One region of the Paenibacillus sp. FSL H8-0175 genome, then DNA from elsewhere that is predicted to be linked to it. Evidence: riboswitches for the same ligand, from Rfam matches in the RefSeq annotation. Region 1 holds a riboswitch; the other holds the start of a gene.
The links. A riboswitch is a leader RNA that binds a small molecule or an ion and turns the genes downstream of it on or off. The one in region 1 is predicted to bind cyclic di-GMP.
Positions count from the first base shown of each region.

Region 2: linked by a shared signal. The riboswitch ahead of MHH46_RS02550 (choice-of-anchor A family protein) and the one ahead of MHH46_RS10475 (DUF6612 family protein) in region 1 are both predicted to bind cyclic di-GMP.

Region 1 is NZ_CP150299.1:2,437,164-2,447,706, reverse strand. Features, by position in the region: gene MHH46_RS10495 (NAD(P)/FAD-dependent oxidoreductase) at 1-706, opposite strand, end outside; gene MHH46_RS10490 (FprA family A-type flavoprotein) at 723-1,961, opposite strand; gene MHH46_RS10485 (CapA family protein) at 2,231-3,247, shown strand; gene MHH46_RS10480 (NADH-dependent flavin oxidoreductase) at 3,326-4,489, opposite strand; gene MHH46_RS10475 (DUF6612 family protein) at 4,602-5,450, opposite strand; cyclic di-GMP riboswitch class I at 5,568-5,659, opposite strand; gene MHH46_RS10470 (RNA polymerase sigma factor) at 5,863-6,381, shown strand; gene MHH46_RS10465 (DUF4179 domain-containing protein) at 6,365-7,978, shown strand; gene MHH46_RS10460 (Cof-type HAD-IIB family hydrolase) at 8,131-8,931, opposite strand; gene MHH46_RS10455 (pseudouridine synthase) at 9,193-9,957, opposite strand; gene MHH46_RS10450 (RsmB/NOP family class I SAM-dependent RNA methyltransferase) at 9,960-10,543, opposite strand, start outside.
Region 2 is NZ_CP150299.1:574,694-585,236, forward strand. Features, by position in the region: gene MHH46_RS02530 (hypothetical protein) at 1-58, opposite strand, end outside; gene MHH46_RS02535 (DUF3221 domain-containing protein) at 938-1,282, opposite strand; gene MHH46_RS02540 (ASCH domain-containing protein) at 1,634-2,047, shown strand; gene MHH46_RS02545 (hypothetical protein) at 2,247-2,744, opposite strand; cyclic di-GMP riboswitch class I at 3,135-3,225, shown strand; gene MHH46_RS02550 (choice-of-anchor A family protein) at 3,334-5,583, shown strand; gene MHH46_RS02555 (alpha/beta hydrolase) at 5,691-6,665, shown strand; gene MHH46_RS02560 (NusG domain II-containing protein) at 7,485-7,874, shown strand; gene MHH46_RS02565 (Gx transporter family protein) at 7,858-8,415, shown strand; gene MHH46_RS02570 (ATP-binding cassette domain-containing protein) at 8,445-9,299, shown strand; gene MHH46_RS02575 (energy-coupling factor transporter ATPase) at 9,290-10,192, shown strand; gene MHH46_RS02580 (energy-coupling factor transporter transmembrane protein EcfT) at 10,185-10,543, shown strand, end outside.

The DNA of each region.
Region 1 (10,543 bases):
AGTAGACTACATGGTCACAGGAAAAATGAGATTGGTCGTGCAGCGTAATTCCGGTAACATACTCAGTTCCTGTTATAGACGCTACATCAGCTCGAAGAATAACCTTCACACCTGCTTGTTCAAGGTTCTCTTTAAGAAGCTGTGAGGATTTCTCATCAAGCTGTCTGCCCATCAACCGGTGAAAAGCTTCGATCACCGTTACCTGATATCCAGCTTCATGCAGCGCCCAAGCGGTTTCGATTCCCTGCACTCCCCCACCGATTACGGCTACATGGCTGCCATCCTGCAGGTTTTCTTTCAATCTGTCCGCGTCGTTCATATCCCGGAGGGTATGAACATTGTTCAGGGCGAAGCCCTCAAGGGAGAGTGCACGATTCTTCGCTCCCATACACAATAAAAGCTTATGATAAGAAACACTCTGCCCATCTTCTGTCACAACTATTTGCCGGTCCGGGTGGACAGAACGGATTCGGGTCGAGGTTTTTACGGAGATACGGTTATCGCGGTACCATTTTTCCTTTTTAATCAGCACCTTCTCACTGTGCAGGTCGGTAAACAGCCCTTTGGTCAGCTTAATCCGGTTATAGGGCAGTAGACTTTCCTCCCCGAGGATCGAAATTTCCGATTCTGCGTCTTGATCACGGATGGCTTTGGCGGCATGGACGGCGGCTACTCCTCCGCCAACAATAACGTAATGTTTTGTCATCCTATGTTCCTCCTCCCTAAAATGAACTCAGCAGCAAATCCGAAACAAATTCAGCCGCATTTTTAATTTTTTGAACTTTCTCAGGCTCTTTCGGGGAAAATCTGATTCGTACAGGGAACTCTACATGTGTCATCCCCGTGGTTTTAATAACCTCAGATGTGCTTTGCACCGTCATGTTTGTTCCATTCAGATAATCCTGAATGACTTCAATGGCTTCACCACTCCAGCCGTAGGAGCCAAAGGCTGCAGCAAGTTTACCTTCCAGATTCATATTGTGCAATTCTTTCAGAATGTTCTCCAGGTTCCCAATCATGTCCGCGTATTTAGTGGAGCTGCCAATAAAGACCGCGTCCGCTGACGTTATGCTGTTCAGAATATCAGTGGCACTACTTTTATCTGCATCCCAGACCTCTGTCTCTATATTATTTTCCTGCAAGCAATCCTGTATGATTTTGGCCATCTTCTTGGTACTGTTTTTGATGGTGGTATATACGATGGTTGCCTTTTTTCCTTGCGTCGTTTCACGGCTCAATGTGGCGTACATCCCGATATATTTACGTATGTCCTTCCGGATCACAAACCCATGGGAAGGAGCGATCATCCGGATCTCAAGATCCTTAACAGCCTCTAACAGGGTTCTTACATATCTTCTGTGAGGATGAATAATTGCTGCGTAATAGCCCTCGAAATCTTCCGTAATATCAAACCCGGCTTCATCGCTGAATAGATTCTCCACCGCAACATGCGTGCTGAAAATATCACAAGGAAATAAGATTTGATCTTCGATACAATAGGTGATCATCGTTTCTGCGGTATGGAGATACGGTGTTTCTTTAAACAGCAGCGTTTTCCCGCCAATATCCAGCTTATCTCCGTCTTTAACCACCAGGAAGTTCCGGCTATGAAGCTTGTACATTTCCTGCAATTCGGGAACAGCAATCTCGGTGCATACGATCGTGGCATTTGCAGCCTTGGCAGCGAGAGCTGCCAGTCCACCAGAGTGATCAGGCTCTGTATGATTAATTACAATGTAATGGATATCTAGAAGATCAATCATTTCACCCAGACACTCGGCATATTCACGTCCGAATTCCATATCTACGGTATCAATGACAGTTGGCTTACCTGTTTTTAATAAATAAGAATTATAGGTAGTTCCTTTTGCCAGAATCAGGCGGTGAAATGGAACCTGGCGGTTATCGATTTTGCCTATCCAGTAAGTATCCTCGGCGATTTTTTTGAATTGTGTACTCATTTCTTAAACCTCCAATGTTTGATTGATAATGTTTATCAACAACCTTATTTTATTATGGCTGCCAAACAAAAAAGAGGATTTGAATCAAATTATAAAAGTTTGAAAAAAATGAATACCTTAAATTTAGACGATCTAAATAAAGTGATTATGCGTTGAGTCACATTTTAAATAAAAAGCCACACAAATGTTTGCACTTCGCCTTAAAGAAAGAATAACCCATAACAACTTTATGCCATATCCTAATGAAAATAATAAAAAGGTGGATATCCATGACTGAAATACAAATAGCTGCTGTGGGAGATCTAATGGTCAAACGTTATATTATTTCGGATGCTAAACAGCCTGACGGAACCTATTCGTTCAGCCCCCTGTTTGCAAAAGTAGCTCCTTATCTGAAACAGGCTGATTTGACGATTGGCAATCTCGAAACCACCTTTGCTGGAAGCGGCCCCGAATGCCGGAAAAGTCCCCGATCAGGCGGTCCGATATTCAAATGTCCAGACGAACTGGCCCCTGCACTTAAGGAAGCCGGATTCGACGTATTAGTAACGGCCAACAATCATTGCATGGATTATGGTGCCCCGGGTCTGGTTCGGACGTTACGAGTTCTGGACCGTAATGGAATCGACCACACGGGAACAGCTAAATCATTAGAAGAATCCAAGAGAACGCTTATTAAAAACGTCAAAGGAATTACGATTGGCATCCTCTCCTACACAGCAGGAATCAACCGAATTCCTGTACCAGTGAGTAAGCCATGGCTGGTTAACCGGATATCTACGCCCAAGATTATTCGGGAGATTCGAGATTTAAAAAAGAAAGTCGATCTAGTCTTGCTTTATCTGCATTTCGGAAGCGAATATCGTTACACTCCAAACAAGAGGCAAAAAGAGCTGGTCAATCTCTTCTTTAAAAATGGCGCCGACATCATACTGGGGTCTCACCCACATGTTCTTCAACCGTTAGCGCTTCGTGGAAAAAAACAATTCGTTATTTACTCATTGGGGAATTTTGTTTCGACTAAACTAATGAATATTCCTTATACACAAAGCGGTATCATTCTTACGCTTAAAATAAAGAAGGATGAAAAAGGACACACGAGTATAACTAACGTAGGTTACATCCCGACTTGTGTAGATCGAAGAATAAAAAGCGGCAGGAAAATTACAGAGATCATCCCCATCCGCGACGCATTAAAGAGAAGCGACACCGACATAAAAACAGAACGGCGAAATCTCATGAATCGAATGTTGAAACATACGACAACAATCTTAAAGAGGGAATAGAGTCGTTACAGAAAAATAACGTTCCGCGGAATTTACCGCGGAACGTTATAGATTTAGACCTCAAAACTGTGTTTGGGTTTAGCGTAAACGATCAGGCATCATTAATTTAAGGAATTCTAGAATACCATTCTCTACTACGAGTTCTTCTCTATCTTGATCAGCAAGTACTCTTCTGATGATATCTTCTTTACCCTCCAGCACTTTACTTGTCCAATGAGGATCAATGATAAGAGATCGTCCTACTGCTACTAATTCAGCATTTGTCAACGTGTCCTCTGCGTCCTGTTTGGTACGGATATCTCCTACCCCAATTAAAGGTACACGGCCATTGATTTTCTCATGTACATATTGCAGGATTGATTTTTCTTTAAAATCTTCTGATGCAGATACTTTCTTAAAATCCCCTAATGAAATATGCAGATAATCCAGCTTTTTATCAGCTAATTTATCAATAAGATAAAAGGTATCGGTGATTTTAATTCCAGGCTCTTCATATTCTTCTGGAGAAAAACGATACCCGACAATAAAATCCTTAACCTTTGAATTGTCAACGACAGCAATAACTGCATCCACTAATTGGTTAATGAAATTAAATCTTTTCTCTAAGCTTCCGCCCCATTGATCTTCACGACGGTTGGAGTGTGGAGAGAAGAATTGTTGGATTAAATATGTGTTTGCTCCATGAATTTCTACCCCGTCAAATCCAGCTTGAATAGCACGTTGAGTCGCTTTTTTAAAATCCTCAATTACACCGAAAATTTCATCTTCTGTTAATGCTCTTGGAATTTCTGCATTCGGGCGTTCGGCAGCAATGGCGCTGGAGGAAACGGGTTGTACGCCACGCAATATTTTTGAATCTGTCATTCTTCCTGCATGGAATAGCTGTAAAATAGCCTTTGTTCCATTTCGTTTAATAGTAGATGCTAATCGGCTGAGGCTAGGAATAAATTCATCGGAGGAAACACTAAGTTCACCTTCCCATCCTTTTCCACCCTCTTGTACATTTGCTGCCGCAGTGATGACCGCACCTACTTCGCCCGTTCTTAGCGAATAGTATTTCAATTCATCTTGTGTTACTACACCGTCATAAAAGCTCATTCGCGTGGTCATTGGAGCCATAAACACTCGGTTTTTTAATGTCAGCCCTCTGCGAAAAGTTAATGCTGTGTCTAGTGCTATCATCTTTTTCCCAACTTTCATTAAATTATATTTAGATAAATTATTATATACATGCGCATACATATAAATTACAGCAATGATTTATTCTTGTCAACTAATAAAGAACTGCTGTTGGATACAACAAAAAGCGCTGTTCCGCTGAACAGCGCTTTTCGCTCGTTATGAATCGTCCTTATTATTCTAGTTCGGCCGGTTTTACAATGGCTGCACCTTTATTATTTTTGGAATATTTAGCTTCGATTTTCGTGGTGTATGTATCTTTGGCTCCATCACTTACCAGCACATAACTCAGATCGACTGTCAGCTTTTCCGTTTGCCAGGTCTTAGTATTGACGAATAATTTCCACGTTACGCTTTTGGGTTGAACTGTCTCTCCATCCCAGAGGTTCTCCTGGTCATAGAGTTTGATTATCCCCTTAGCTGCTGTCGGATCGGTTACCGTGAATTGTAAGACTGTTTGTGCGCCAGCAGTGCTGACTTTCATGGATTTTTTATAACTTTTGACCGAATCAAGCATGGAAACAGGATCGTATTGGCCTTTAGAGTAAAAGGCATCCCATTCCGTTTTCTCCAGTCCAAGCCAATATTGTGCATCAGGATCGATTGGCTCCCCGTCATCGTCGTAACCTTCATCTTCAGATTCATCGATCAGTTCACTTCCGTCTACAAGATAGTAAAACTCCTTGTCATTGGCATATAGACTGTACGATGTTTCTAAAAGACTACTAGCGACAGTGCCTGCTGCGGCAAAATTCGGCAGACGGTTGATATCCAGCTTCAGAGTGTTGGTGTTGCTGATACGCACCCCGCTTCTTTGAATATCCTGTTTTTTGGTCACATCCAGATGGAAATTCTTTATTGCTTTGGAGGCTGCCGTTACTTTGCTGATCATCTGATCCGCGGTTACTACTGTTGAGGTAGCTGCTGACACTACTCCTGGATTAGACATCCATCCGATCGTTCCGGACAGCAATAAAGCACCTACTGCCAAACTAGTACCTATTGTTTTGAAAAAACTGTTCATGTACTTCCCCTTTCGGCCCCTTGCGATAATGTAACGCCGTATAGGTCGAAATAATAAAAGAGCTCAAAATAGACTACATATTCTTAGAGCTATCCTTTATGCTTCATAAGACATCCCTATGGCGGCCTGGCGATCATTTCCTTCTGTCGAAAGGTTTTAGACCCATGGCTTTGTGTCATCATCTTTCGATGATTTTACCTTTAACGCGGACATTCAATTAGTTTTAATAGATTACGGACGCATGTCCCACCGCTAATTTTATCATGGTTATAATTACCTGTAAACGACTTATCTTCCATTCGAATTCGCTATGATACTCAGAAGAAATACTACAATCAAAATGAAAAATGAACGATTACATACGCTTATAAGTCTTATTAATGAGAACAGCAAAGACAGGGGGTGCAGCAAAATGAGTGACCGGGAAATTTTCGAGCTCTATAAAGAACAAGTATATTATTTTTGTTACTACTTAATGAAAAATCAGGCAGATGCGGAGGATATTTCCCAAGAGGTATTTGTAAAAGTTATCTTAGCGGATAAGTCGAAGGTAAGAAACTTGAAAGCTTGGATTTTACGAATTGCTTCGAATGAGTGCAACAGTGTGATCAAAAGGCGTAAGACGGGGTGGATGAAAGAAGTACGTAATTATTTACTATCCAGGTCTGAGGAATCAAACCCTGTAGAAAAACGTTTGGATCGACAGGAAACTAAAAAAGAATTACAAGGGTTATACAGTCAGCTTCCCGACAAAATCAGAATGGTAGTAGTCCTTCGTTTTATAAACGAATTGACTGTACCCGAGATCTCTAAAGTTATGAGCATACCCGAAGGAACTGTAAAATCCAGACTGAACATGGGACTTAAAATACTAAATAGAATGGGTGGAACCCAACTAAAGGAGCTGAATAGTAATGAGTCTCTATATTGAAAAAGATAAACATATTCCCCGACCGGATTATGATTTGATGTGGACTGCCATAGAACAAGAAGCATATACACGTCAAAGAAATCTGCATGCCTCCCAGAATATTCCTAGGTCTAATAAAAAGGTTATTCCTATCAGTATTGTCTTCTCATGCCTCTTACTTGTAGCCATTCCTGTATTCGCTAGTATGACGATTAATTGGGATAAAATTGGTGGTCGAAGTGTGAGTAATGCATTAAATAACGGCATCGGTCAACAGTATAATCTTCAAACTTCCAGTTCAGGAGTAACAATGAATTTGAACGGTGTTGTAACTGATGGAGAAAAAATGAAAATGCTGTTATCACTTGATACTAAATCTGATCTATCCAAATATACTGGATTTGCTACAGAGGAAAACATCATGACTAGTGAATCCGGTGCCGAGGCAAAGGTATACGGTTATTTAGAATACGATCCTGAAAGCCAGAAACTCATTGGAGTATATGAGACACCTGATACATTAAAGGATGATAAAAAGGACTACAGGTTTGAAGCACGGAATCTCATTTTTTACAGTGATCGGAATATCCCCTTACAATCTAATCATCAAGCAGGGGATACTATCAATACTGGAGTTAAGCAATATCCAAGCCTTCAAATCGAATCCGTTCGATATGTTTCCAATCAAACCATTATCCGTTACAAAGTCGCTGCATCACCATCTGACTTAGGACGGGGTAACCCACATTTGGTAGTTAGTACTGGTGGTCAAGAGAATGAAGCAATTCCAACCATCATGCCTAACGAAGGATCGGATTTATTTATTGAACAGGTCTTCAATATAACTGAATCAGATTGGAAGGAAGCTAGTCTTCATTTTAGTTACATTGAAGAAGCGAAACGATTTTCAGGTACGTGGAAGTTCGATTTTAACGCAGATGGACAAAAAGCAAGTGAGGCGATTTACACTAAGAAACTGTATAACAGTCCTGAATTTCAAGAAAAGACAGGTATAACCTTAGATCAGCTAGTAGTTACCCCTTTGGATATCCAAATTCTAATAGATGAAAATGATTCGCTTAAAAAAGGAATTGTCCACTATAATACCGCTCAGTTGGTTATAGGTGATCAAACAATCACTGGGGGTTGGAATTTGAAAGGAGATCATTCCGAAAGCTACCAGCATTTATTTCAATTCGAATCTCCGGAATGGTATAACGACTGGTCCGATGTTCCAATGAAACTTATATTAAAGGATGCTGTCATTGAGAAACGTGATACTACTAAGAATTGGATCACTATAAACAAACCTAAAGAAGAAAAGCAGTTCACTTCACTTGATGTCGATGGGTTAAAAATTGAATTCACTTACTATACTGAGGGCGAAAATTTGATTGTCGAATCAACATCCAAATCTTCTGGCTTCAAAAGCGTTAACCAAACTACGTTACGGATTAATGGCAAAGAAGTGGTGCCTGAAATTACACCTAAGGGCATGATATCTACAGGAACTAATATTGATAGCTACAAAGATATCCCTTTCGACGAAAAAATCGAACTGAACCCTGGTATCTATAAATATAGCGATCCTAGCCGGAACGAGGAAATTAAACTTTAATGCAGGAAGTTAATCTATGTCCCGCCCTTTCTAGTTAATCCTAAGGGCGGGTTATTTATGGATAAAATCATTTCTGTTTAGGTATCTCTTTTATTTCCTTCACAACAAAAAAAGCATAGAACGGACTCAAGTCCGCTTTATGCTTTCCATTATTAAGATAAACAATATTTAACCAGCGCATCTCGCACACCATGCTCGTTGTTAGACCCCGTGACAGCATTCGCTGCCGCTTTGACCTCAACCGGAGAATTATCCATCGCAACGCCCATACCCGCGTATGTAAGCATAGAAATATCATTAAAATAATTACCGATCGAAAGAACTTCCTCTTGCGGAATTCCCAGCTTCACAGCCAGATTCTTTAAGGCGTTGCCCTTGGAGGCTTCCGGATGCATCAAGTCAACGAAAAATTCACCACTGCGCAAAATATTGTACTCATGGGTCCAAGTACGCCATTCACGTTCAGCTTCGTCAAGGATTTCTGGTTGTGTAAATACAGTAAACTTAACAACCGGTTCACGGAAATCTTCCCATGCTGGCAGTGTAGCCGGCACGATACGGAAGTGTTCATACATATAATTGGCTTCTTTGGTCAGGTTTTCTACATTATCTACATACATATCAAAAGCCGTATTCACATCATAATGAATATCATGCTTTCTACAATAATCAATATAAGGGTCAAGACCACGAGCATCCATACCGTATTGATGCAGCACTTCCCGATCTTTCACACGAACCGTAGCAGCTCCATTATGACCCAGCACATAACCAGACAGCCCCATTTCCTCCATAAAAGGAATCGAGTTCTGCGGACTGCGGCCGGTACATAACACGATTTGTCCTCCAAGACGTGTAACCTCAGCAATGGCTTCTTTATTCTCAGTGCTCAAGTGGTGATCATCATTCAACAGTGTACCATCTACATCTAGTGCAATCAGTTTGTATCTCATACTCCCACCATCCTTGTCTTTCTTTTTCTATATATATTGAACCTGGCTATTTGAGTTAAGTTTCAGTCGCAACTGCGGTGAATATTTGGACTTCCAGCCGCTGTTGTTTCCAGATTTCTTGATTTATACCGTTTACTAGTGGTTGAAATCCGGAAACAAAGGCGGCCGCTATCGCTCTTACAGTTCCAAATTTCCCCTCCGCCACTCCATTCCCTTATCCCAAGTTTCCAAATTCAATTTATATACCATTTTTTCTCTATATTATTGTTCTGATGCTTCTGTACTTAAGAGTGCCAGTTCCTCTAGCGTAATTTCACGACTAGCTCCCAGTGGCAGGCTTTCATCCAGCTTCAATTCTCCCATAGATACTCGTTTCAGAAAAGTGACTTTTTTGCCGACAGCTTGGAACATTCGCTTCACCTGGTGAAACTTTCCTTCTGTGATGATCAGCGAAATATGTGAGATTACTTTACTGCCGCGTTCTCTTCCCAATATAGTTAGCTGTGCAGGTAAAGTAACATATCCATCTTCCAGCTCGACACCTGCCGCAAAAGCCGCTACATCGTCTGCATCTACGTCTCCCTCAACTGTTGCTTCATACGTCTTAGGGACATGCTTGCGTGGCGATAGTAGCTCGTGAGCAAGCTTTCCATCATTGGTGAGCAGAAGCAGCCCTACTGTGTCCTTATCTAACCTTCCTACAGGAAAAGGTTCAAACTGTACATATTCCTGCTTTAAAAGATCCAGAACGGTCCGATCCCGCTTGTCCTCTGTTGCCGACAGAACTCCCGGTGGCTTATTCATCATAAGATAAATAAATTCACGATAGGTAACAAGCTCGCCGCCAACCACAATTTTATCGTGATAAGGGTCTACATGAAATCCACTATCCTTGACGACTGCACCATTCACGGTAATTAAACCTTGCTTGGCTTGTTTACGAATATCGCTGCGTGATCCTACCCCCATATGGGACAATACTTTATCTAAACGCTGCTTTTTTGCAGTTTTCCCTGATAGGCTCATTCTTACATCCACCTCCAGCCTGCGGGATATTCATTCTTGAGCACACCGTCCTGCCACTTCCCCCAGCCTGCACTATAACCATCTATGCAGACCAGTACGTATCCTTTTTGGGTAGTTCCTATTTTAATAGAGAGACGTTCTTGACTAATCAACAATGTCTCTCCTTTAAGATAGGAAATAGCTTCATTACTCGTACTGGAAAGTGAGACACTTCGGCAGCTCTCTTCAGGGTGTAACGCGGTAGCCATTGGATGTCCTGGGATAAATCTGCCGTTACGGACATGTCCTACATACCATCCTGGACGAATCGCCTTTAATCCATTTAATCTTTCCTTAGGTAGTGGGGAGATGTACAGATGATCACCGAAGAAAATCGGATACCCTTTTGGCTCCCAGCCAAGCTGGTCTTTTATAAAATCTCCATATGCAGCCAAGGCTTGCTCTTCTCCTGAACCTTGACGGCCACGTTCAGCGCCAGCAGCAGATTTATTAGAGAACTTACCTTCTTTCCCTCGTCTGGCTTCTGGTTTGTTTGCGGATTTAATATGAGCAGTGCCTTTTTTATTCGTATTCTGTGTAACTGCAC
Region 2 (10,543 bases), 1.9 Mb from region 1:
CTTGTGGTTCTTTGATAGGATCCTGCTGCCCCCATTTTCTCTCATCAATTTCTGTCATGGTAAACCTCCAATCTACTGAATGTTATTAGTATTTCACCAGATTGAGATGCTTTTTGAACAGGGAGAATTAATTGGGAAACCATTATGAGTATAGTTGTCTGTTGCATCTTGTTGAAGGCTTACTTGTTGTGGAGATAGTACACTTGAATTTGATTGATTTGCTGATGCGAAAGGAGCAATTGCGGTAGTCAATAAAGCGATTGATAAAACTACGATTAGTTTTTTCATACTTTGATAATCCTCACATATGAAGTGTTTACTTACATGGATAATAGTAAATTTAATGGTTAATGATGTATATGAGCTATAAGATCGATTTGAAAAATGAGATGTTTTGTAAGTTTTTATAAATAAACGTCGAATATTATAATAAGAGAGTTTTATTGGTGTAGATGACCTAGGACTAATTAATTGTGATGAATTTTAAAAATACGAAACCCGCCGATGCATGTCTCGCGGGTTTGTGCTGATCCTGTATCTTCAAGTAGATCCTTCGTGTTATTAGGTACATTGCCAACAACTGTAGGGACTTTATAAGCTCCTATAGTTGTTACATGGTAAGGTTTCAGTAATTCCAACAAAGAGTAAATTCCCAAATGCTTGGGATTATGCCCACTGGCTTCGGTAGGTGAGCTTTTTTTTGTTTACAGAATGTTCCAGAATTATTATATTCAGATTATGTAAATGTTTCGTCCGGAAGAGATTATTCATAGTATATGTTCGGAAGGGTATTTCTGCTTCAGGAATTCCCGTAACAGAGATGTTGAGAGTATATAATGTTCCATATTATATACTCTGATTTCTCCTTAAATCTACACAAAGAAGCGCCGTCCCTTTGGAGACGCCGCTTCTTTATAGTAGATTCTATTCTTTTTGCTCAATTCTTGATTTTGGTGATCTTTTTGGCGGTAACTTGTGCAGGGAATGAATCATCACTTACTTCAAAAAACACTTTAATCTCATCGCCTTTTTTATATTTAGAAGGTGCAACTTTATTTACCCAAATGGCTTGAGAGTACTCATTAGATTCGAGAATTTCCTTGTATTCCTTGTTCAAGTCTTCTTCTTTTAATTCAGAAATTACTAAAATTCTTTTATTTTCTACATCTATTGTGTGTACAATTCCTTTCAAAACTTCATTATTCTTACTACAGGCGGTGACGAATAATAAAAAAACAAAAATAAGAGTCCATTTAATAGTAGTACGTGGTTTTTGAATCATGGACCTTCCCCTCCAGTGGTTACGACATTAGTTTAAAATCGGTTGCACAGGCATAGCATTTAGTACATTACCAATATAAGAATAAACAGCAGCCTTTCCATTATGACGACCTTTATTGATTCTGGGGAGTTACAGGTGAATGCCTGTAGTATTGATATTTTCATAAGAACTTTTGTTTGTATATAATAAAAATAAATGTTCTTATTTTAGAGGCGATCAATGATGGAAATGAGTATCGACCAAACGGTTGGGATTATTTATCAGGTCAAGGTGAGCAAGATTACACAACGCGAGATCGAGATCCGTGGCATCCGTGACAAACGTCCAACATAAACAAAGGGGATAAATATCATGCGGTGTATAACAATACGGCAGCCTTGGGCGACCTTAATTGCTCTTGGTGAAAAAGAGTTTGAAACTCGTTCATGGAGAACAGCCTACCGCGGCGAGTTAGGCATCCATGCCGGAATGAGGATTGACAAAAAGATTTGTGAACAGGAACCGTACAAATCAGTATTGGCGAAACATGGCTATACAGCGAATAATTTGCCGACAGGAGCTATTATTGCTACAGGTCAGCTCGCGGGATGTTATGTGGTTACTCCAGAGGTGGATTTAAGGGAATGGATCAATGGGAACGAATATGATTTTGGCGACTATAGTGAAGGACGGTTTGCCTGGAAGCTTGAAGGGGTTCATCCATTAAGCCATCCAATTCCAGCTAAAGGTCGGCTAAGCTTGTGGGAGCACTCTAATCACTTCTGAACGGCGAACAATATTTTTAATGTAATTTTTATGTGCCTATCAGCTATTTTTCAGGTTCGAGGTATATATTAGAGACACCAAACACCCCCCAGTGTTTTGTGGTATATCTCTCTCAGGTCTTGCCAACTCCCATGGTAAGGCCTATTTTTTTGTTCACTAATTGATCGGGGGGAGAGAGCGCAGCGGCTTCTATACAGCTTTACTTAATCTGGTACTGTTCTTCGTAACTCTTAAAAGATGAAATATCCAGCCCTAGGTATCTGCGCATATGGATGGCAGCTTGAGCCGCAACAATGTCATTCAACAGCAGCATTCGTTCATGATAGCCACGACATATATACTTGGCTTCAATTCCAGTATTAAGTCTGTTTTGCTCATACACCTTGATTCCCCGTCTTCTCATTTCTGCACGAACATCCCTTAGATCTGTTGTAGCTACTGCAGCAGCTGTTCCAAGCACCTCCAGATAAGGGGCGGGTGTTCGTAAGTGTGTAGATAAAATGGCGGAGTCCCGTTCGAAAGCTGATAAAATCATCGGAAGCAATAAATAAGATTTCACCAGCATGTTGTCCCTGCTTTCTGCTCTATGCATGAATCTCATCACCTCTAATAGGAACGTATATTCGTATTCTACCCCGATATTCCAAAAATAATCAATGGTATTTCTAAACAGCTTATCCAATGTGATTAAATTCACAACTTAATAACGAAGAATAAATTATATTAAAAATTGTAATAATAAAAATTAATGTATCGAACGCAAATAAAGGAGAATTATGATGGAAAAAGAGGGCAGCCTCCAGCGTGGATTGTTTTTTGGTTTAATTTTGAGTGTTCCCTTATGGATATCCATATTGGGCTATATACAGTTACTTTAAAATTTAATGAAAAACCTTATGCGAAGCGCCTTTAGGCGCTTTTTTTGTGTGGTACTAATGCGGGGAATTATCGAAAGGAATTGATTGACAATTGTGGGTGTCGGGAGCTAAACTGTTATTAATTCAAAAGTATTAAAAGTCATAGACTGTTATTGGATAGAATGCTTCAGCTACCAGTTCTGGACTTGCAGTGTAATACATATATATAGTCATGATAATAGCAAACCGTCTGAAAGGGCGGGACGCAAAGTCCAGGAGTCTAAAGTGTCTTAAAGGCACAATGACCGTCCGACTGCCATGAGAAGGGAATTTCACTTCTTTTTGGCGGTCTTTTTTGTTGTTAGGTCCTTTAGAGTTTCTGGTAATTATTCTGATTAATATAAATCATAGTTTTAGGAGGTGTGCCATTTGAAAAGAAGAATAAAACCGTTACTCTCGCTTGTATTAGCTGGGATTTTGACGGTAGGTAGTGGGCTTTCCTCATTGGGAGCTGGAGTTGCTGGAGCTAGTAGTTCTTCTACATTGGGAATTGCAGCGGTCTACAACGTGTTTATTCTAGGGGATATAACGACAGTTTCGGATACGGAAGGAAGGTTTGCTGCTGGAGGTAACGTTAACTTAACCAACTATAGTGTTGGAGATAGGTTGACCGCAGCAGAGGTTTCCCTGACTGACACACTTGTTGTTGGAGGGAATCTTACTTTCAACGGAGGTACTGTTTATGGGAATATCGTGTACGGGGGAGATTTTTCAGGGAATGTAACGCTCCTCAAGGGTGGTACAAAAAGACAGGGGAGTACGATTGACTTTTCAGCCGTAGGTCAGTCTTTGAAGGACAAATCAGCAGAACTTGCAGCATTGCCGGCGAATGGAACAACAGTGTACCAATATGGCAGCCTTACCCTGACAGGTACAGATCCTGCGGTCAATGTTTTTAATGTTTCAGGAGATAACGTCTCTAATACCTACGGAATTACAATAAATGTTCCTTCAGGATCTACTGCAATTATTAATATTGATGGTTCTAACGTAAAAATGAAAAACTTCGGATTTCTACCTAATAACGTGTTGAACAGCAAGAAAATTTTGCTTAACTTTAGCCAAGCTGCGTATCTTGATATGGCAGGCATAGGTGTAATGGGAAGCATACTTGCCCCCTATGCTCATGTTGATTTTATTAATGGTCAGATTAACGGTACTTTAGTGGCGGCTTCACTCAAAGGTACTGGTGGTGGTGAATTTCACCACTATCCATACGATGGTGATGAACCTGGACCAACGCCGACACCAACGCCGACAGTGACGCCGACACCAACAGTGACACCAACGCCAACGCCGACAGTGACGCTGACACCAACAGTGACACCAACGCCAACGCCAACGCCGATAGTGACACCGACACCGACACCAACACCAACGCCAACGCCGACACCGACACCGACGCCAACGCCTACAGTGACACCAACGCCGACGCCGACAGTGACACCAACGCCGACACCGACGCCAACACCATGTCCGACGCCGACAGTGACACCAACGCCGACGCCGACACCAACGCCGACAGTGACGCCAACGCCGACAGTGACACCGACGCCAACGCCAACAGTGACACCAACGCCGACAGTGACGCCAACACCGACACCAACGCCGACAGTGACGCCAACACCAACACCAACACCAACACCAACACCAACACCAACACCAACACCAACACCAACACCAACACCAACGCCAACGCCGACAGTGACACCAACGCCGACGCCGACACCAACGCCGACAGTGACGCCAACGCCGACAGTGACGCCGACACCAACAGTGACACCAACACCAACGCCGACAGTGACACCGACGCCAACGCCGACGCCAACGCCAACAGTGACACCAACGCCGACAGTGACGCCAACACCGACACCAACGCCGACAGTGACACCAACGCCGACAGTGACGCCAACGCCGACGCCGACAGTGACACCAACGCCGACGCCGACAGTGACACCAACGCCGACGCCGACAGTGACACCAACGCCGACGCCGACAGTGACACCAACGCCGACAGTGACACCAACACCGACACCAACGCCGACAGTGACGCCAACACCGACACCAACGCCGACAGTGACACCGACGCCAACGCCGACAGTGACACCAACACCGACGCCAACGCCGACGCCAACGCCGACAGTGACACCGACGCCAACGCCAACAGTGACACCAACGCCGACAGTGACGCCAACACCGACACCGACACCAACACCGACAGTGACGCCGACACCAACGCCGACACCAGAGACTTCGGTGTTCCCGACACCAACGCCATCATCCGTAATTGGCACTATAGTTCTTGCAGAAGATCCTGTGCCGCTTGGGCCTGTAGCTTCGCCGACACCAGCGCCAGTACCAACACCGTCGAATAGCACAGAAGTACTTGTTGATGATGATGAGATCCCATTAGGTCCGGTACCGGCAGTGACACCAACGCCAACACCAACACCTGATGAAATCATCGTAGTGGACGATACGATCCCATTAGGTAAGCCACCTGTGAAGGAATTGCCAAAAACGGGTGAATCAAGTCCTGTACCTTACTATGTAGCAGGTTTAGGTTTTGCACTTATCGGATTATTAATGAGAACCAAGTTCTCCAAAAAGAATAAATAATAAAGGGTAGATCAACATAGAGTCGCTTTCGGGAGTGTTCCGATGGCGGCTCTATTTGTATGTCATGATTGCGATAGTTTGGTGCATTCTAAGTAGATGGTATACTCTTGTTGGAAAAGAAATGTAGAGGGGATGGCGAAGGCGAATTGATATGGTTCATTATTAGCGCTGTAATCATCATAGGGATTCTAATCTATGTGGGATTTTTCTTCTATGGTATTGCTATTAAACGAGCGCCAAAGGTATTTCTAAGTAATAATCCTAATCTGAAGGCTGATCCTCCGGTTGCCGGAGCTTCTTGGGGGGAGGGGAAGGATTGGGTCTCTCGCCAGAGCTTCGAGAATATTGAGATCGTATCTGCAGATGGACTTAAACTAAGGGGTTACTTACTCCAATCTAATCGTGCTGCGGGACGCACAGCCATTCTAGCCCACGGTTATTCAGGTAAAGCAAAGGATATGGGGGCGTACGCCAAAATCTACTACGAGAACTTAGGCTTTAACATCCTAATTCCCGATGCAAGAGGGCATGGAGATAGCGCAGGGGATTACATTGGTTTTGGTTGGCCGGAACGAAAAGATTATTTGCAATGGATTGAATACATGATTAAAAAGACTGGGCCCAGTGCTCAAATTGTGCTTCACGGCGTCTCTATGGGCGGTGCTACAGTGCTAATGACCTCAGGGGAAGATCTTCCGCCGCAGGTAAAAGCTATTGTTGCGGACTGCGCTTATACCTCAGTAAAAGCACAATTATCTTACCAACTACGACGCATGTATCGCTTGCCAAGTTTCCCTTTCGTTCAAAGTGCAAGTCTAATCACCCGCTTGAAGGCGGGGTATGGTTTTGGTGAAGCCTCTGCATTAAAACAAGTGCGGAAAGCGAAGGTCCCGATTCTTTTTATTCATGGGGATGCGGATAACTTTGTACCTTTTGCTATGATGAATGAATTGTATGAGGCATGCCAGAGTCCAAAAGAGAGACTCATAGTGCCGCAAGCGGGGCATGGATTGTCTTATGATACGGATAAGGCGGGGTATATAGATGTAGTAACAGCTTTTGTAAGTCGATATGTAAAATAAGTCCTGAACGTAGACAGCGCCCGATATCCGCTAGGTAGCGGTTATCGGGCGCCTATATTTTTCCACACATGACGTAGTCCTTGAATAAGGAACGTACCGTCATGCTTTCTCGTTATATTCATCCCCCGCCGTTCGTGAGTAACGGGTGTCTTGATTCCTTGTTATTTCCAGCAGCCGTGTGGCGAGAATAATCCTTCCAATACGACAAAAGCCCTACCTCTCTTTTGCCCTTGCGGCTCCATTGACCGCGCCAGTGTGAATCGGAATGCTATATTTCGAATTTAATCTCATAAAAAGGAAGAGTACTGCAAGAAAACATAAAGCCTCTTTGTCCAAAATGCCGATGTGTATAATAGTCGGCCTGACATCTTCTTGGTGGGGATATTCAATATATCGAAAAACAAATACCATATAAATATAACACACTATTGTTTAAAAGGCAAATATAATAATGAATTCCAAGATAAGGTTTATTTGATTCTAGAGAGGAACAAACCTCGATAAGGGGCGCTTAGATTTTGAAAGTAACTTAAATTGGGTTAATTGTGAATTATTCCGGAAAAGCTAGTAAACCAGAGGAGATGGGCGATCTCGGTGCAAATGGGCTAAAATGTAAGTTGGATATTTTTGCAAACGCTACAAACTTCAACTGAAAATGCCAGAGACGAATGGGTTGTGTCTGCTGGGGTTATTTTGCGTGCCTATTTTGTGAACAGCTCTCTAAAACTGACAATAAACTCCAACATTGATTGAAGGATTGAGGGTAGACCGTTATAATTAATAAGTCTGGATTTTAATTAAAAAATAAGGGAGATTTTTATGAAACGCGCAGATGTGTGGCTGATTTCCATCGTATTGATTGCTGCGCTCGCTTTTCTCGTACCGAGATGGTTTTCGGACAATGATGACAAAGGTGGGGCCGGTAAAAATCTCATAGCCAATGTAACGGTGGACGGTGAGTTATTTAAAACGGTAAAGCTTACAAAAGAAGAACAAACCATTGAGGTCCGCACGGAACGCGGCTATAACATTTTGAAGGTGCATGATTACGGGATTGAAATGTACGATGCCGATTGCGCTGATAAAGTTTGCCTAGGTTTTGGTTTTATTACCCTGCCCAAACAGACGATTGTCTGTCTACCGCATAGAGTATTAGTCGAAATCACCAGTGCGTCGGGGGAGGATGATATAGATGCCTATGTCCAGTAGTGAATCTGCAACAGCTTTAAAAAGAACAGTGATTATTGCGATTTTCGCCGCAGTGGCAGTAGTGTTAAGTTTAATAGAGGCACAGATTCCGTTATCCGGGATGGGACTGGTGCCGGGTGCTAAGCTCGGACTGGCCAACATTATGATTTTGACTTGTATTTACTTTTTACGTGGACGGGATGCTTTGCTGCTTGTCATCCTCAAAACACTGCTTACTGCATTTCTGCTAGGTACCTTCTCAAGCTTGCTGTTTAGTTTATTTGGTTCACTTTTTAGCTTTGTTGTTATGTTTGTGCTGATGCTGATTAGTGGCAAAGGTAAGAGTATAAGCTTGATCGGAATTAGTATAGCCGGTGGGATTGCGCATAATATCGGTCAGCTGCTGGCAGCTTCTATGGTATTTGCATCACTTAGTATTTTTTATTATCTTCCCATGCTGCTGATCACTGGGGTAGTAACAGGAATTGCCGTGGGCTATGCAGTCCGTTATTTGGTGGCGTCATTGTCAAAAATATCGCTGTTTGAAGAATTTTTGGACTGATTAGTCACATCAGCGGAAGGATGACTAACATGAATGAATCATACGAAGGTCAAGACTTAGAGGGAGAAGGACAAGCAGTCATCTCTCTGGATGGGGTATCGTTTGGCTATGATCCCGAGCATCCGATTCTTCACAATATAACGTTATCTATCTCTCAAGGACAATGGGTTAGCTTGGTTGGTCCTAATGGCTGCGGGAAGTCTACGTTGGTCAAGCTGCTCAATGCTCTGCTGCCTAAGGGGGCTGGTGAGATTGTGGTTAGTGGCATGCTGCTTAGTGAGGAAACGATCGGAAGCATTCGGCAATGTATCGGAATGGTGTTCCAAAATCCGGATAATCAGTTTATTGGAGCCACTGTAGAGGAAGATATCCTATTCGGCCTGGAAGGGCTTTGTTTGCCGTACGAAGAGATGGCTGAACGTTTGCACTCCTATACGACGAGACTAGGAATAAATCATCTGTTGTCCAAGCATCCGGGTGAGCTGTCGGGAGGTCAAAAGCAGCGTGTTGCTATCGCTTCCATTCTTGCTATGGAACCAGGCATCGTCATTTTTGACGAGGCCTCTTCTATGTTGGATGAAGGAAGCAGAAATGACCTTCTCGGTATTCTGCAGGATATGCGGGCAGAAGGGAAGTACACGATCCTCATGATTACGCATGATGCAGATGAGATTTTGGCATCGGATCGGGTGCTTGCGCTGCATGGAGGTGGTTTGGCTGCAGATGTTACACCGGCGGAGTTGTTCCGGAACGAGGAGCTTCTGGAAAAATGCCATCTGCGTGAACCTTATCCTTGGCGCCTTGCACGCGAGCTGCAGAACCAGGGTATTCATGTGGATGTTCCGACCAGTGAAAAGGAGCTTATAGACACGTTATGGCCATAGAATTACAGCAAGTAAGTTACACCTACGCTGACCGAAGCCTCTGGAAGCTGACGGCGCTCCGGGACATTAACCTCAGTGTACCCATTGGCTCGATGGTTGGTATTGCGGGGGCGACGGGCTCAGGTAAATCGACGCTGCTGCAATTGTTTAACGGGATACTGAAACCAACCGAGGGTACGGTAAAAGTGCTTGATGTAACCATTCAGGCTGGTGAGAAGTCACCTAAGCTAATGCCACTGCGCCGCCGAGTCGGATTGGTATTTCAATTTCCGGAGCAGCAGATGTTCGAAGATACGGTCGAAAAGGATCTCATTTTCGGTCCCCTTAATTTCGGCATGAGTCTCGAAGAGGCAAAGTCACGTGCACGTCAGGCCATGTCAGATATGGGGCTGGATCTCGCACTGCTAGAGCGGAATCCTTTCCAATTGAGCGGTGGACAAATGCGTAAGGCGGCTATCGCTTCCGTGCTAGCTATGGACCCTGAGGTCATCGTTCTGGATGAGCCCACGGCAACGCTTGATCCCATTAGCCGTGCAGAGCTAATCAGCTTGCTGGAGAGATTATGTCGTGAGCAGGGCAGAACGATCATTATCGTTACGCATCGGATGGATGAGTTATTGCCCTATGCGGACAGCTGGGTTGTACTTAAAGAGGGCAGCACGGCGTTTCAGGGCAGTGTAAAGGCGCTTGCAGATGATCCTTCGATTCTGGAACAGTGTGGTTTGACGGTTCCGCAGTCCCTTCGTTACTGGCGTGCAGTTGCTGATCATTTAGGTCTTGTGGATGAAGCCCCCCGCTTGACGGCTGAGAGTCTGGCAGAGCTTATAGCTTCGCTGCCAGCGGAATCAATAAGCACTGGTAAGCCCGATGGAAAGAGGGATGACCATGAATGAGAAACTGATCTTAGGTCGGAGTATTGAGACCGGTTCGTGGGTGCACAAGCTGGATGCTCGTGCCAAAATCACTGGCATGCTATTATACGTAGCTGTTATCCTGCTCTCACGTTCGTGGATGGCCATGGCTGTGCTGGCTATTTTTTCGATAGCCGTTATGGCTTCAACGAAGATTCCGCTTAAATACTTCCTGAAAGCAGCTAAGCCTTTACGTTATTTAATGTTGTTTATCTTTATTGTGCAGGTGGTGTCTGTAAAGACAGGGGAGGTAATGCTGACTCTTGGTTCCTGGTCTATCTATGAGGGAGGGCTAAGATTAGGGGCATTTTCGGTCATCCGCATGTTCTTTCT